DNA from 4 places in the Rahnella sp. PCH160 genome. Region 1 is predicted to be linked to each of the others. Evidence: predicted binding sites of a transcription regulator. Region 1 holds the regulator's gene; each other region holds the start of a gene.

The links. Region 1 encodes Fur, which represses iron uptake genes when iron is present. Its sites were predicted from a motif close to ATAATAATGAGAACNACTATCAA; they were not measured.
Region 2: ACM5QY_RS10400 (Nramp family divalent metal transporter) is a predicted target of Fur. The motif match lies at 1,183-1,205, and genes of this name have one in related genera.
Region 3: exbB (tol-pal system-associated acyl-CoA thioesterase) is a predicted target of Fur. The motif match lies at 1,207-1,229, and genes of this name have one in related genera.
Region 4: fepB (Fe2+-enterobactin ABC transporter substrate-binding protein) is a predicted target of Fur. The motif match lies at 1,912-1,934, and genes of this name have one in related genera.

Annotation. Positions count from the first base shown of each region.
Region 1 is NZ_JBLOGT010000001.1:4,503,817-4,506,950, reverse strand. Features, by position in the region: gene chiP (chitoporin ChiP) at 1-1,202, shown strand, start outside; gene chiQ (ChiQ/YbfN family lipoprotein) at 1,216-1,557, shown strand; gene fur (ferric iron uptake transcriptional regulator) at 1,700-2,155, opposite strand; gene fldA (flavodoxin FldA) at 2,472-2,999, opposite strand.
Region 2 is NZ_JBLOGT010000001.1:2,219,394-2,222,527, reverse strand. Features, by position in the region: gene ACM5QY_RS10400 (Nramp family divalent metal transporter) at 1-1,135, opposite strand, end outside; gene ACM5QY_RS10395 (NupC/NupG family nucleoside CNT transporter) at 1,552-2,739, shown strand; tRNA gene ACM5QY_RS10390 (tRNA-Ala) at 2,865-2,940, opposite strand; tRNA gene ACM5QY_RS10385 (tRNA-Ala) at 3,014-3,089, opposite strand.
Region 3 is NZ_JBLOGT010000001.1:1,661,492-1,664,625, reverse strand. Features, by position in the region: gene exbD (TonB system transport protein ExbD) at 1-182, opposite strand, end outside; gene exbB (tol-pal system-associated acyl-CoA thioesterase) at 192-1,112, opposite strand; gene metC (cystathionine beta-lyase) at 1,681-2,874, shown strand; gene ACM5QY_RS07695 (DedA family protein) at 3,090-3,134, shown strand, end outside.
Region 4 is NZ_JBLOGT010000001.1:1,619,126-1,622,259, forward strand. Features, by position in the region: gene fepD (Fe(3+)-siderophore ABC transporter permease) at 1-909, opposite strand, end outside; gene fepB (Fe2+-enterobactin ABC transporter substrate-binding protein) at 921-1,889, opposite strand; tRNA gene ACM5QY_RS07520 (tRNA-Ile) at 2,066-2,142, opposite strand; gene mug (G/U mismatch-specific DNA glycosylase) at 2,285-2,782, shown strand; gene rpoD (RNA polymerase sigma factor RpoD) at 2,865-3,134, opposite strand, start outside.

The DNA.
Region 1 (3,134 bases):
CCACCAACCTTTCGCACGCGACCGCCAACCTGAATCTCGATTTCTCCTCCGGCTACGCCTGGGACATGTTCGGTATCGACATCGCCGCGTTTACCGCGATTGAACTCGCCGAAGCCAGCGACAGCGGCCACCCGAACGAAATCGCCTTCTCCTCCAAAAACCACGCGTATGACGAAGATTACTCCGGCGATAAAGGCGGCGTCAGCCTCTACAAAGCCGCCGGAAAATTCAAATATAGCGGATTTTGGGGCCATGCCGGTTACATTCAGCCGACCGGACAAACGCTGATCGCCCCGCACTGGAGTTTTATGCCGGGGACGTATCGCGGTGCAGAAGCCGGGTATAAACATGATTTTGGCGATCCTGGCGAACTGAGTTTCTCCTACATGTGGGCGGATGAATACAAATCGCCGTGGCATCTGGAAATGGATGACTTCCGCCAGAACGATAAAAAAACCGGTGTTTCCTACATCCACTCGCTGGGGGCGAAATACGACTTCAAAAATGATCTGGTGCTCGAAGCCGCTTTTGGTCAGGCAGAAAGTTACGTCGATCAGTACTTCGCCAAGGCGTCGTACAACATTGATCTGATGGGCAATCCGCTCACGACCAGTTACCAGTTCTACGGCGCGGAAGATCGTATCAGCAGCCAGAACGATCCGAACAGCCTGTATGACGGTTTAGCCTGGTTGCAGGCGCTGACTTTCGGTTACACCACCGGCCAGTTCAACTGGCGTCTGGAAGGGACCATGGTCAAAGCAGAAGGGAATCAGGGGTATTTTTTACAACGCATGACCCCAACGTATTCTTCTTCTAACGGACGTCTTGATGTGTGGTGGGACAACCGTTCTGACTTCAATGCCAATGGCGAAAAAGCCGTTTACGCAGGTGTCTTATACGATCTGGCGAAATGGGAACTGCCGGGCTTCGCGGTGGGCGGTTCTTATGTTTACGCCTGGGATGCCAAACCGAGTACCAATCCAGCTTATGATCAGAGCCAGCGCCTGAAAGAAAGCGCCTGGAGCCTTGATGCGCTCTACACCATTCAGGAAGGCCGCGCGAAAGGCACGCTGTTCAAACTGCATTACACCCAGTACGACAACCACTCGGACATCCCGAGCTGGGGCGGCGGTTACGGCAACATTTTCCAGGATGAAAAAGACGTGAAATTCATCGTTATCGCGCCATTCACTATTTTCTGAGGACACAAAACCGATGAATAAATTACTGATAATTGTCGTGACTTCCCTGCTGCTGGCCGGTTGTGCGCCAACGGCAACGCAAACCGAAAATGCAAAACTGCGTCAGGCGTACAGCAACTGCATCATAAAAGCAGAAGGCTCGCCGGACAAAGTGGCATCGTGCCAGACTGTTCTTGACGTTCTGAAACAGGAACAGGCGCACAAGCAGTTTGCTGAACAGGAAACCGTGCGCGTGGTGGATTATCAGCGTTGCCTGACGGCACGTAAAACCGGTGACGGTCAGGCTTTTGCGGCGGATTGCGGGAAAATCTGGCAGGAAATCCGTTCTAACAATTCGCCAAAACCAGAGAATTGATAGGACGTGATACCTTAACGTCGATGTTAAGAAACACCACGCCCCGGCTTGCCGGGGCGTGGTGTTTTTAATTCGCTGTCTGAATCACAGGCATAAAAAAACCGCCTTTCAGCGGTTAATTCATTCGGACTGACCGTGCAGATTACTGCGCAGGTTTATCATTGTGCAAAGAATCATCTTCGCGACAATCGCCTGTTTCACAGTGGCCGTACAAGTACAGACTGTGGTTGGTCAGTTTGATACCGTGTTTCTTCGCAATCTCACGCTGACGGCCTTCAATGTATTCGTCGCGGAATTCAATAACGCGGCCGCAATCCAGGCAGATCAGATGATCATGGTGATGCTGCTGAGTCAGTTCGAAAACGGACTTACCGCCTTCGAAGTTATGACGGGTAACGATACCGGCGTCATCAAACTGGTTCAGAACGCGGTAAACCGTCGCCAGGCCAATTTCTTCCCCCATATCAATCAGTTGCTTGTACAGATCTTCCGCACTAACGTGATGACCTTCCGGCGCTTGCAGCACTTCCAGGATTTTGAGGCGCGGAAGCGTGACTTTTAAGCCGGCTTTCTTCAGTGCGGTGTTGTTGTCAGTCATGCGGATTCAGTCCTGTTACTATGTGCTAATCAAGTTGAGGCATGCAGCCTGTGGCATCGGCGGCACAAAAATTTGTCGTTTAAGGATTCTTCGTTTTCAGGAAGTGTGCCGATTCTCAAAAACGTAGCCTGTTAATAAAGATCACAAAATGCTTGTCACATTCGATAATGCAACGACTTGATCGATAGAAAAAACAGATGAACTCAGTGTACCTTGATACCACCGAAAGTTACAATTTTGTAGCGGTTAAATTGTTAATTTCAGTAATAGTTTGGCCCTTCAATTGTAGAATAAATCCTCAGGGCCAACAGGGTTTTTAGCCAATAATTTCTGAAAGGCTCAGTTCTTCTGTGATCTGTTTGACCCACGCACTGACACGTTCACCAGTCAGTTCCGGCTGACGATCTTCGTCAATTGCCAGTCCGATGAAGTGCTTATCATCAGCCAGACCTTTCGATGCCTCGAAGTGATAACCCTCAGTTGGCCAGTGGCCCACAATCACCGCGCCGCGTGGCTCGATGATGTCACGCACGGTACCGAGCGCATCACAGAAGTATTCGGCATAGTCTTCCTGGTCGCCGCAGCCAAACAGGGCCACCAGCTTACCTTCGAAATCTATCTCTTCCAGCGTCGGGAAAAAATCGTCCCAGTCACACTGTGCTTCACCGTAATACCAGGTTGGAATTCCGATCAGCAAAATATCGAATTTTTCCAGATCCTCTTTGCTGCTCTTCGCAATGTCATGCACCTCTGCAACATCTTTACCCAATTGCTTTTGGATCATTTTCGCGATGTTTTCGGTGTTACCTGTATCGGATCCAAAGAAGATACCTACTACGGCCATAAGATTACCTAACCTCTTGTTCTCTATGAAGTGCTCTGCATTGCAGGCAATAATAACGCAGATGATAGCAAACTCGCGAGGCGGAGAATATGTTTCAGCTCGCCTTCTTAACTGGTGGATAAGTTTATCGGGCAA
Region 2 (3,134 bases), 2.3 Mb from region 1:
TTTCGCCCATCAGGCTGCGGTTGCCGGTAAAGGCCAGCAGCGGCAACAGCGCCAGCGCAATCCCGAAACTCAGCAATACCTGGCTCATGACCAGAATTCGCGTCGCATCGAGCCCCATCAGGATCACGATAAAAGACGGCATCATGGTGACCGTACGGCGCACCCACAGCGGAATGTAGAATTTCACAAAGCCCTGCATCACCACCTGACCGGCCAACGTGCCGACCACGGTGGAGGATAAACCGGCAGCGACCAGGCTCAGGCCAAATGTCGTCGCGGCGGCGTGGCCGAGCAGCGGTTGCAGCGTCAGATAGGCTTCGTCGAGTTCACTGATCCCGCTGTGGCCGCTGAAATGGAACGCAGCGGCGGCGGTCGCCATCATCGCCAGATTCACGAAACCGGCGATGGTCATCGCGATACCGACATCCAGCTTTGTCGCGGAATAACGCTGTTCTTTCGAGGCCTTCCCTGCCCGCTGAGTCAGCGAGGAGTGAAGATAAATGACGTGCGGCATGATGGTCGCGCCCAGCACACCGGCGGCCAGATAGACGGAATCACTGGTGGGCAGCGCAGGGATCAGCATGCCTTTACCCAGCGCCACGATGCTTGGCTGCGAGAAGAACAACTCTGCGATATAAGCGGCGGCGACGAAAAGCAGCAAACCGGCAATGACCAGTTCCAGCGGTTTTTGCCCGCGCTTTTGTAACCCGAGGATAATAAAGGTGGCAATCCCGGTAAGCACCGCGCCCTGAAGCAGCGAAACCCCGAGAAGCAATTTGAAGCCGATCGCCGCACCGATAAATTCGGCGAGATCGGTCGCCATCGCGATGATCTCCGCCTGGACCCAGTAAGCCCAGACGGCAGGACGCGGGAAACGGTCACGGATGTGTTCGGCAAGGTTTTTGCCGGTGGCAATACCCAGTTTGGCAGACAATAACTGGATCAACATCGCCATGACGTTGGCCCAGACCACCACCCACAGCAACTGGTAGCCATAAGACGCACCGGCCTGAATGTTAGTCGCAAAGTTGCCCGGATCGATGTAACCGATGGCGGCAATAAACGCCGGTCCCATCAGTGAAAGCTTCATCTTTCTGGCTGCGCGGCCTGTAGATTCGGCCCGGCTGTTCAGCATAGTCAGTTAACCCTTACAATTATTACGCTTACATCAATCATATCTAATTGATAATGATTATCAAGTGCATTTAGAATGATCGGAGTAATTTCTCTGATAGGCAGCAGCGTAAGCGGCAAAGTCATCACTGAGTGGTTAATCATTCTGTCGGCTTTCAGAAAGCCTGACAGCATGCATTTTCCTAAAACAGACATTTACTGGCCAGATTTGGAACGCATTACGGCACATGATAAAACTAGCACAAGAATGCTAATTGTGCTTAGTTTTATTAACATCTTGATATTTTGTGTGATAGACCTCGATTTGTTGCAATTCGTGTCTGTAATTTCTATATTTGCTATCGACTTCACGTTTTAAATGTACGCGTTACATAAAATGTCCGTCGAAATATAGCCTGCCTCTAATTTGGAGCACCCATGTCCCGAATATTGCACTTTGTATTAGCGTTGGCCGTTGTCGCAGCACTGGCTTTACTGGTGAGCCGTGACCGGAAGAATATCCGTTTGCGTTTCATTGTTCAGCTGTTGGTCATCGAAGTCTTATTAGCCTATTTCTTCCTGAACTCTTCTGTCGGTTTAGGTTTTGTGAAAGGCTTCTCAGACTTGTTTGAGAAATTATTAGGATTCGCTGCGGAAGGGACCGGCTTCGTATTTGGAGGCATGAGCGATAAAGGATTAGCGTTCTTCTTCTTGAAAGTCTTGTGTCCGATCGTGTTTATTTCCGCACTGATCGGTATTTTACAACACATTCGTGTCCTGCCTTTCGTCATCCGTATCATCGGTACGGTCTTGTCGAAAATTAATGGCATGGGGAAACTGGAATCTTTCAACGCCATCAGCTCCCTGATTTTGGGTCAGTCAGAAAACTTTATCGCGTATAAAGATATTCTGAGCAAAATGTCTGAAAAACGTATGTACACCATGGCAGCCACAGCGATGTCGACGGTTTCTATGTCGATTGTGGGTGCGTACATGACCATGCTGGAACCGCGCTTCGTTGTTGCTGCGCTGGTGCTCAACATGTTCAGTACCTTCATCGTACTGTCGTTAATCAACCCTTATAAAGTTGATTCAGAAGAAGACCTGCAAATCGGGAACACGCACCAGGGTCAGAGCTTCTTTGAAATGCTGGGTGAATACATCCTGGCCGGTTTCAAAGTCGCTATCATCGTTGCCGCCATGTTGATTGGTTTCATCGCACTGATTTCCTGCCTGAATGCGCTGTTTGACGTGGTATTCGGTATCACCTTCCAGGGCGTGCTGGGTTATGTCTTCTATCCATTCGCATGGATGATGGGCGTGCCAAGCCACGAAGCCTTGCAGGTCGGCAGCATCATGGCAACCAAACTGGTTTCCAATGAATTTGTTGCGATGCTGGATCTGCAGAAAGTGGCGACCGAACTTTCACCACGTGGCGTGGGCATCCTGTCCGTGTTCCTGGTGTCTTTCGCGAACTTCTCGTCTATCGGTATCGTTGCCGGTGCTATCAAAGGCCTGAACGAACACCAGGGCAACGTGGTTTCACGCTTCGGCCTGAAACTGCTGTACGGCTCAACGCTGGTCAGCGTGTTGTCAGCTTCTATCGCGGGTCTGGTACTGGCGTAAGTAAGCAAACAACAGAACGACGAAGAAAGGCGCTCCGGCGCCTTTTTTTTATGCCTGCAATTCAGGAAGTCAGGAGGGAGAGAACAGAAAGCAAAAAACCCGCCGAAGCGGGTTTCTTTAATATTTGGTGGAGATAAGCGGGATCGAACCGCTGACCTCTTGCATGCCATGCAAGCGCTCTCCCAGCTGAGCTATACCCCCACACGAGGTCGTCCACATTGTACTTCTTGTGTTCCCTTTTGAGGAACTAACCAACTCACTCTGGTAAGGAAGTTGGTGGAGATAAGCGGGATCGAACCGCTGACCTCTTGCATGCCATGCAAGCGCTCTCCCAGCTGAGCTATACCCCCAATTCATGCCCGTAAAAACGGGTGAACGGGGCGCATAATATGAAA
Region 3 (3,134 bases), 2.8 Mb from region 1:
TCAGGACGCGGCTGTGCTTTTGCCGTCGAGGCCGGTAAGTCTACCCGCACATCGACGGTGGCCAGCGGCGCTGCCACCATGAAGATAATCAGTAACACCAGCATGACGTCGATAAAAGGCGTGACGTTGATGTCATGCATTTCACCGCTTTCGTCGATATCGTCGTTTAACCGAATAGCCATAATCTGTTCTTACCCTACGCGTAACTGACCCGTCTGACCGCGCGGCGCATCGCCTTCGCTGGCAGCCAGGTCCAGATCACGGCCCTGTAACAGGATAATCTGCGCCGCCACATCACCGACCTGATGACGGTAAGACGTAATAGTGCGGGCGAAAATGTTGTAGATAACCACGGCGGGGATTGCGGCAATCAGGCCGACAGCCGTTGCCAGTAAGGCTTCTGCGATACCCGGCGCGACGACCGCAAGGTTGGTAGTCTGCGTCTGAGCAATACCGATGAAGCTGTTCATGATGCCCCAGACGGTACCGAACAGGCCGACGAACGGAGAGATTGCCCCGATGGTCGCCAGTATCCCGTTGCCACGGCCCATATAACGACCGGCGGCACCGACGCGGCGCTCAAGACGGAAACCTGTACGCTCTTTGATGCCGTTGTTGTCAGCTGAACCGGCGGAAAGCTCGAGTTCGTTCTGCGCATCGCGAATCATCTGCGCGCTGAGGCTGCTGGCGGCAAAGCTTTCAGCCTGTTCAGCGGCTTCGTCCAGCGTTCGCACCGAAGACAGCGCATCGAATTCACGACGCATGCGGCGTTTACCGCTGAAGACTTCAGCGCCTTTGCTAAACAACAGCGCCCAGGTGACGACGGAAGCCAGCAGCAGGCCAATCATCACGGTTTTCACCACCACGTCAGCGTGGTGATACATGCCTAATACAGACAAGTCGGTAGGAATGATAGGCGTCGCTTCGGTCGGCGCAGGTTGCATTAATGGAGCAGGCGTCGCATCAGCCGGTGCCGGGGTGTCAGCCGTTGCAGGTTGAGTCGCCGCAGAAGTCACGGCTTGTGCCGCAGGCGTCGCAGGTGCCGCCATCGCGTTGCCGCTTAAGCCAGCAACCAACATTAACGACATCAGGAGTGAAGTCGCCTCTTTCATCTTATTGCGAGCCGTTTTCACGCGTCGCCTCCAGCCAGAATCAGTGTGTAGAAGGAATGAATAACGCCGAATGATATCAAAGAAAAAGCCCTAATTGATAGTCGTTCTCATTATTATTTACATTGTCGCGCTTCCCGCCACGGGTGTCATTGATGGATGACAAGGTTTTTCCCGTTTGGACAGGGCGTGAACAATTTACCCTCGTCACACTTTTCATAAAAATGTCGCGGTAAATAAATCAGCCAATAAAAATTATCAACGTTAAAAAACAGAAGGTTAATTCGTCAGCATCCGCACCTGACCACTTTTACAGAATGAGAATAATGCGCAGATATTGCATAACCGTGGAGAGGAACGTTTTTAACTGACCGTCTGTATTCGCGATGAGACTGCATGCACAGCGACCGGTATGAAGGCCCTGCAGCCGGCGGGCTTTTGTTTTAGCTGAAATTTTCTCATCCAACGGGCAAAAACCTGACCCGTAAAATTCATCATGTTAAGTTAATTACATATCAGCCGCTGCCACAGAGCGCGGGTCTACATGGTTAAACAGGGTGAAATACGGATTATGTCGTCTAAAAAAATCGAAACCGCGCTGATCAGCGCCGGGCGAGACAAAAAGTACACACAGGGTTCAGTGAATGCCGTGATCCAGCGCGCTTCGTCGCTGGTGTTTGAGACCGTGGCCGATAAAAAACACGCCACCGCCAACCGGGCAAACGGCGAGCTGTTTTATGGACGTCGCGGCACCCTGACGCATTTCTCCCTGCAACAGGCGATGGTTGAGCTCGAAGGCGGCGCGGGTTGCGCGCTTTATCCGTGCGGGGCGGCGGCGGTCAGCAATGCGGTGTTATCGTTTGTCGGCACCGGTGACCACATTCTGGTGGCGGGTTCGTCTTACGAACCGACGCAAGATTTTTGCGAAAAAGTGCTGAAAAAACTCGGGGTCGCGACCACTTATTTCCGCGCAGATATCGGCGCTGAGTTAGGTTCGCTGATGCAACCCAATACCAAAGTCGTTTTTCTCGAATCGCCGGGGTCGATCACGATGGAAGTCCCGGATATCCCGGCGATGGTGAAAGCCGTGCGCGCCGTGTCTCCGGACGTGGTGATCATGATCGACAACACCTGGGCGGCCGGCATTCTGTTCAAAGCGCTGGAATTTGATATCGATATTTCCATTCAGGCCGGAACCAAATATATCGTCGGCCATTCCGACGCCATGATTGGCACGGCGGTATCCAACGAACGCTGCTGGGAACAGTTGCGCGAGCACTCTTATCTGATGGGGCAAATGGTTGACGCCGACACCGCCTATGTCGCCAGCCGCGGGCTGCGGACGATGGGCGTGCGGCTGAAACAACACGAAGAAAGCGGCATTCGTATCGCGCAATGGCTGGCAGAACGTCCGGAAGTAGAAGCTGTAAATCATCCGGCGCTACCGGGCAGCAAAGGCCACGAATTCTGGAAACGTGATTTCTCCGGCAGTTGCGGTTTGTTCTCGTTTATCCTCAAACAGCGTCTGAGCAAACAGCAGCTTTCAGACTACCTCGACCACTTCGAACATTTCAGCATGGCGTATTCCTGGGGCGGTTTTGAATCGCTGGTTCTGGCCAATCAGCCGGAAGAAATTCAGGCGATTCGCCCGGCAGAAATCGTTGATTTTTCGGGTACGCTGGTGCGCCTCCACATCGGGCTGGAAAATTGCGATGACCTGATCGCCGACCTTACAGCCGCATTCGAAAGAATTGCGGCGGCCTGAGCGGGAGAGATTGCGACACACCGCGCAGATCGGTAAGGTCTCTGTCGGATTTTCATTCGCAAAATGAGAATAATCTGTAAGCTCTACCTAGAGCTCCGGTGAATCAATACCGGAGTGTTCTGTCTTTTTACAGCCGCCTCAGATCAACATACGGACAAGGGATCCTTGGTACACTGGCAAGTGACAGTTTTTCATGATTAGAAACAGGACAGAATATGGCAGTTATTTGCGACATTTTTCATGCACTCTGGCGGCATGAT
Region 4 (3,134 bases), 2.9 Mb from region 1:
CAGCAACAGCACCGGCGTGAGAACCAGCGTCCACGGCAACATCCAGCGGGGATCCGCACGACAAATCCAGCGCGCCATATGCGGCACCATCAGACCAACAAACGCTATAGGGCCGACGGCCGCCGTCGCGCTGCCGCATAACAGCGTGATGGCCAGTAATCCCAGCAGTTGGGTGGTGATGATTTTAGTGCCCAGCGCGGTCGCCAGTTCACTGCCCATCGTCAGATTATTCAGGGAACGGATCATCAGCAAACTCAGGAAAACGGCGAAAAGGATCGGCGGTGTGACGGTTCGGATCACCGCCATATTGCGGATATCCAGCGAACCGGCCTGCCAGAAGCGCAACTGATCGTAAACCTGCGGATTTAGGAGGGAAATTCCCGACGAGAACCCTTCCAGAACGGCCGCCAGCGCAACGCCTGCCAGCGTGAGACGAACGGGATCCAGCCTTCCGCGCCCGAGTGCGCCAATCATGGCGACCAGCAGCGTCGCTGATAAGGCTCCGGCAAACGAGAACCACAGATAACCGCTGACATCGGTGGCACCAAAGAAGGCAATCCCGAGAACGACCGCGAACCCCGCTCCGGCGTTAACGCCAAGAATGCCGGGATCGGCCAGAGGATTGCGGGTCAGAGTTTGCATCAGCGCGCCCGATAATCCGAGCGCCATTCCCGCCAGCAAACCGGCCAGCGTTCTCGGCAACCGGGCATCGGTCACGATCACGCAGTCAGCGCCGGTGCAGTGCCCGTTGAGTGCTGAAATCACGGTGCTGAATGAAAGAGATTTCGCACCCAGTAACAGACTCAGCGCCATCATCAGAACAAGCAGCAGCACGGCAAACAGTAACCCGGTGGCTTGTCGCGAAAACTGCCCCGGCGATGAAACGCGGGGCACAGAAACCGGGTGCATAAGACGAGGCATCAGCGGGAGGCGAACAGGGTTTCAAGCTGCGTCAGCATATTGCTGGCGCTGTAATAATCCAGCCTGAAAGTGTCATCACCCATCGCATAAACGCGCTTACCTTCTACGGCGGGCAATTTTGCGAGGAACGGATTGCTCAGCAGACGCTCCGCGTCGGTTTGACTGGCAGAGAACAACAGCAGGGTCTGGCCGTTCAGCGCGTCAGGCATTTTCTCGCCGGAAAGCTGAATGATATCATGACGTTTTCCCTGACTCAGGCTGGCGGCAATGTTTAAAGGCACCGATGCCAGCGTAAACCCTAACTCTTGCAGCAACTGTCCCTGCGGCGAGGCGGGGGTCCAGAGATTTGCCGTTTTGCCATCGGCGCTGTAAACCAGCGCAGAAACGGGCTGTGGTGGTAGTTTCATGGCTTTTTTCAATGCATTTTCGCGTGCATCAAATCGGGCAATAACGGCTGCAGCATCGGCTTCCTTGCCCGTTGCCTGACCTAATTCCTTCGCCAGATCCTGCCAGCTTTTGTCGTCATAATTGACCACCATGACCGGCGCAATCACGGAGAGCTGATCATACAGTTTCAGGGCGGAGTCGCCGCCGGTGGCAGCAATAATAATTAAGTCTGGAGCCTGACCGGCAATGGCTTCTGCATTCGGTTCGCCGATGTACAGACGTTCAACTCCGCGTTTTTTCGCGACATCTCCCCACTGGCGGAAGAAACCCTGTTGATCGGCAATGCGGCTGTTTGGCCCGGAAGCCCCGCTGGCAATTACCGGCGCGTTGATGGCCAGTAATGTCCCCGTGACCGTCACGCTGGTGGACACAATTCGCTGCGGAGGTTGCTGTAATGTGAGGATGCCGTGAGAGGTTTTGATCTCGCGAGGCCAGCCTTCTGCAAAGGCATGAGTGGTGAAAATTAGTGATAAAAAAAGCCCGGCGATCCCTGCAAAAATGCGAAAACCAGCGCTATTCATTGGATCCATTCCCTAATTTTTAATGTTAATGGTTCTCATTATTATATTTAGGCGCGGCGCGGTCAATCGCGGGAGGGGCAGATCGAGGGTAAAGGTCTGGTTAAGGCGGGAATCATGGGAACAAAAAAGCCACTTCTTGCGAAGTGGCTTAATTATATGATTTAAAAGCTAAAATTTGGTGGCCCTTGCTGGACTTGAACCAGCGACCAAGCGATTATGAGTCGCGTGCTCTAACCAACTGAGCTAAAGGGCCGAGGTGCGGGATTATACGGTAAACTCTGCTTACAGGTCTATATGTGTTCGGTCTGTATGCGTGTTTTGTGCACAGTTCTAGTATGTTGTGTTCGCAGACTTTTTTACCCATAACTCGAGCAAATACGTCTCAGGAAAACATTATGCTTACAGATATCCTCGCGGAGGATCTTCAGGTCGTGTTCTGCGGTATTAATCCCGGCCTTTCATCTGCCCATAAGGGTTACCCTTTTGCTAATGGTAGCAATCGTTTCTGGAAGGTGATTCATCAGGCGGGTTTCACAGGGTGTCAGTTAGCGCCGGAGCAGTGGCAGCAGTTGCAGGATTTTGGCTGCGGTATCACGGCGCTTGTGGCGCGTCCGACGGTGGAAGCCAGCGAGTTGAATCGCGATGAATTGCGCGATGGCGGTGAGGTGTTAAAAGAGAAAATATTTCATTACCAACCACGTGCATTAGCGATCCTGGGTAAACAGGCCTTCAGTAAAGCCTTTGGCATTAGCAAGGTAAACTGGGGGCGCCAGACGCTGAAAATTGGCCGGAGTGATGTCTGGGTTTTGCCTAATCCCAGCGGGCTGAATCGTGCGACGCTCGAAGAGCTGGTTGAGTCGTATCGTGAGTTATATGCGTCGCTTAATCCCTGACTTTTACATGAATACGAACAAAAAAGCCCCGCCATTTCCAGAGAAAGGCGGGGCTTTTTAATGGCTGACAGCCTGAAGGCGATTAATCGTCCAGGAAGCTGCGCAGCACTTCAGAGCGGCTTGGGTGGCGCAGTTTACGCAACGCTTTCGCTTCGATCTGACGGATACGTTCACGGGTAACGTCGAACTGTTTGCCCACTTCTTCCAGCGTGTGGTCAGTGTTCATGTCGATACCGAAACGCATACGCAGAACTTTCGCTTCACGTGCGGTCAGGCCAGCCAGAACGTCATGCGTTGCAGAACGCAGGCTTTCAGACGTTGCAGAATCCAGCGGCAGCTCGAGAGTAGTATC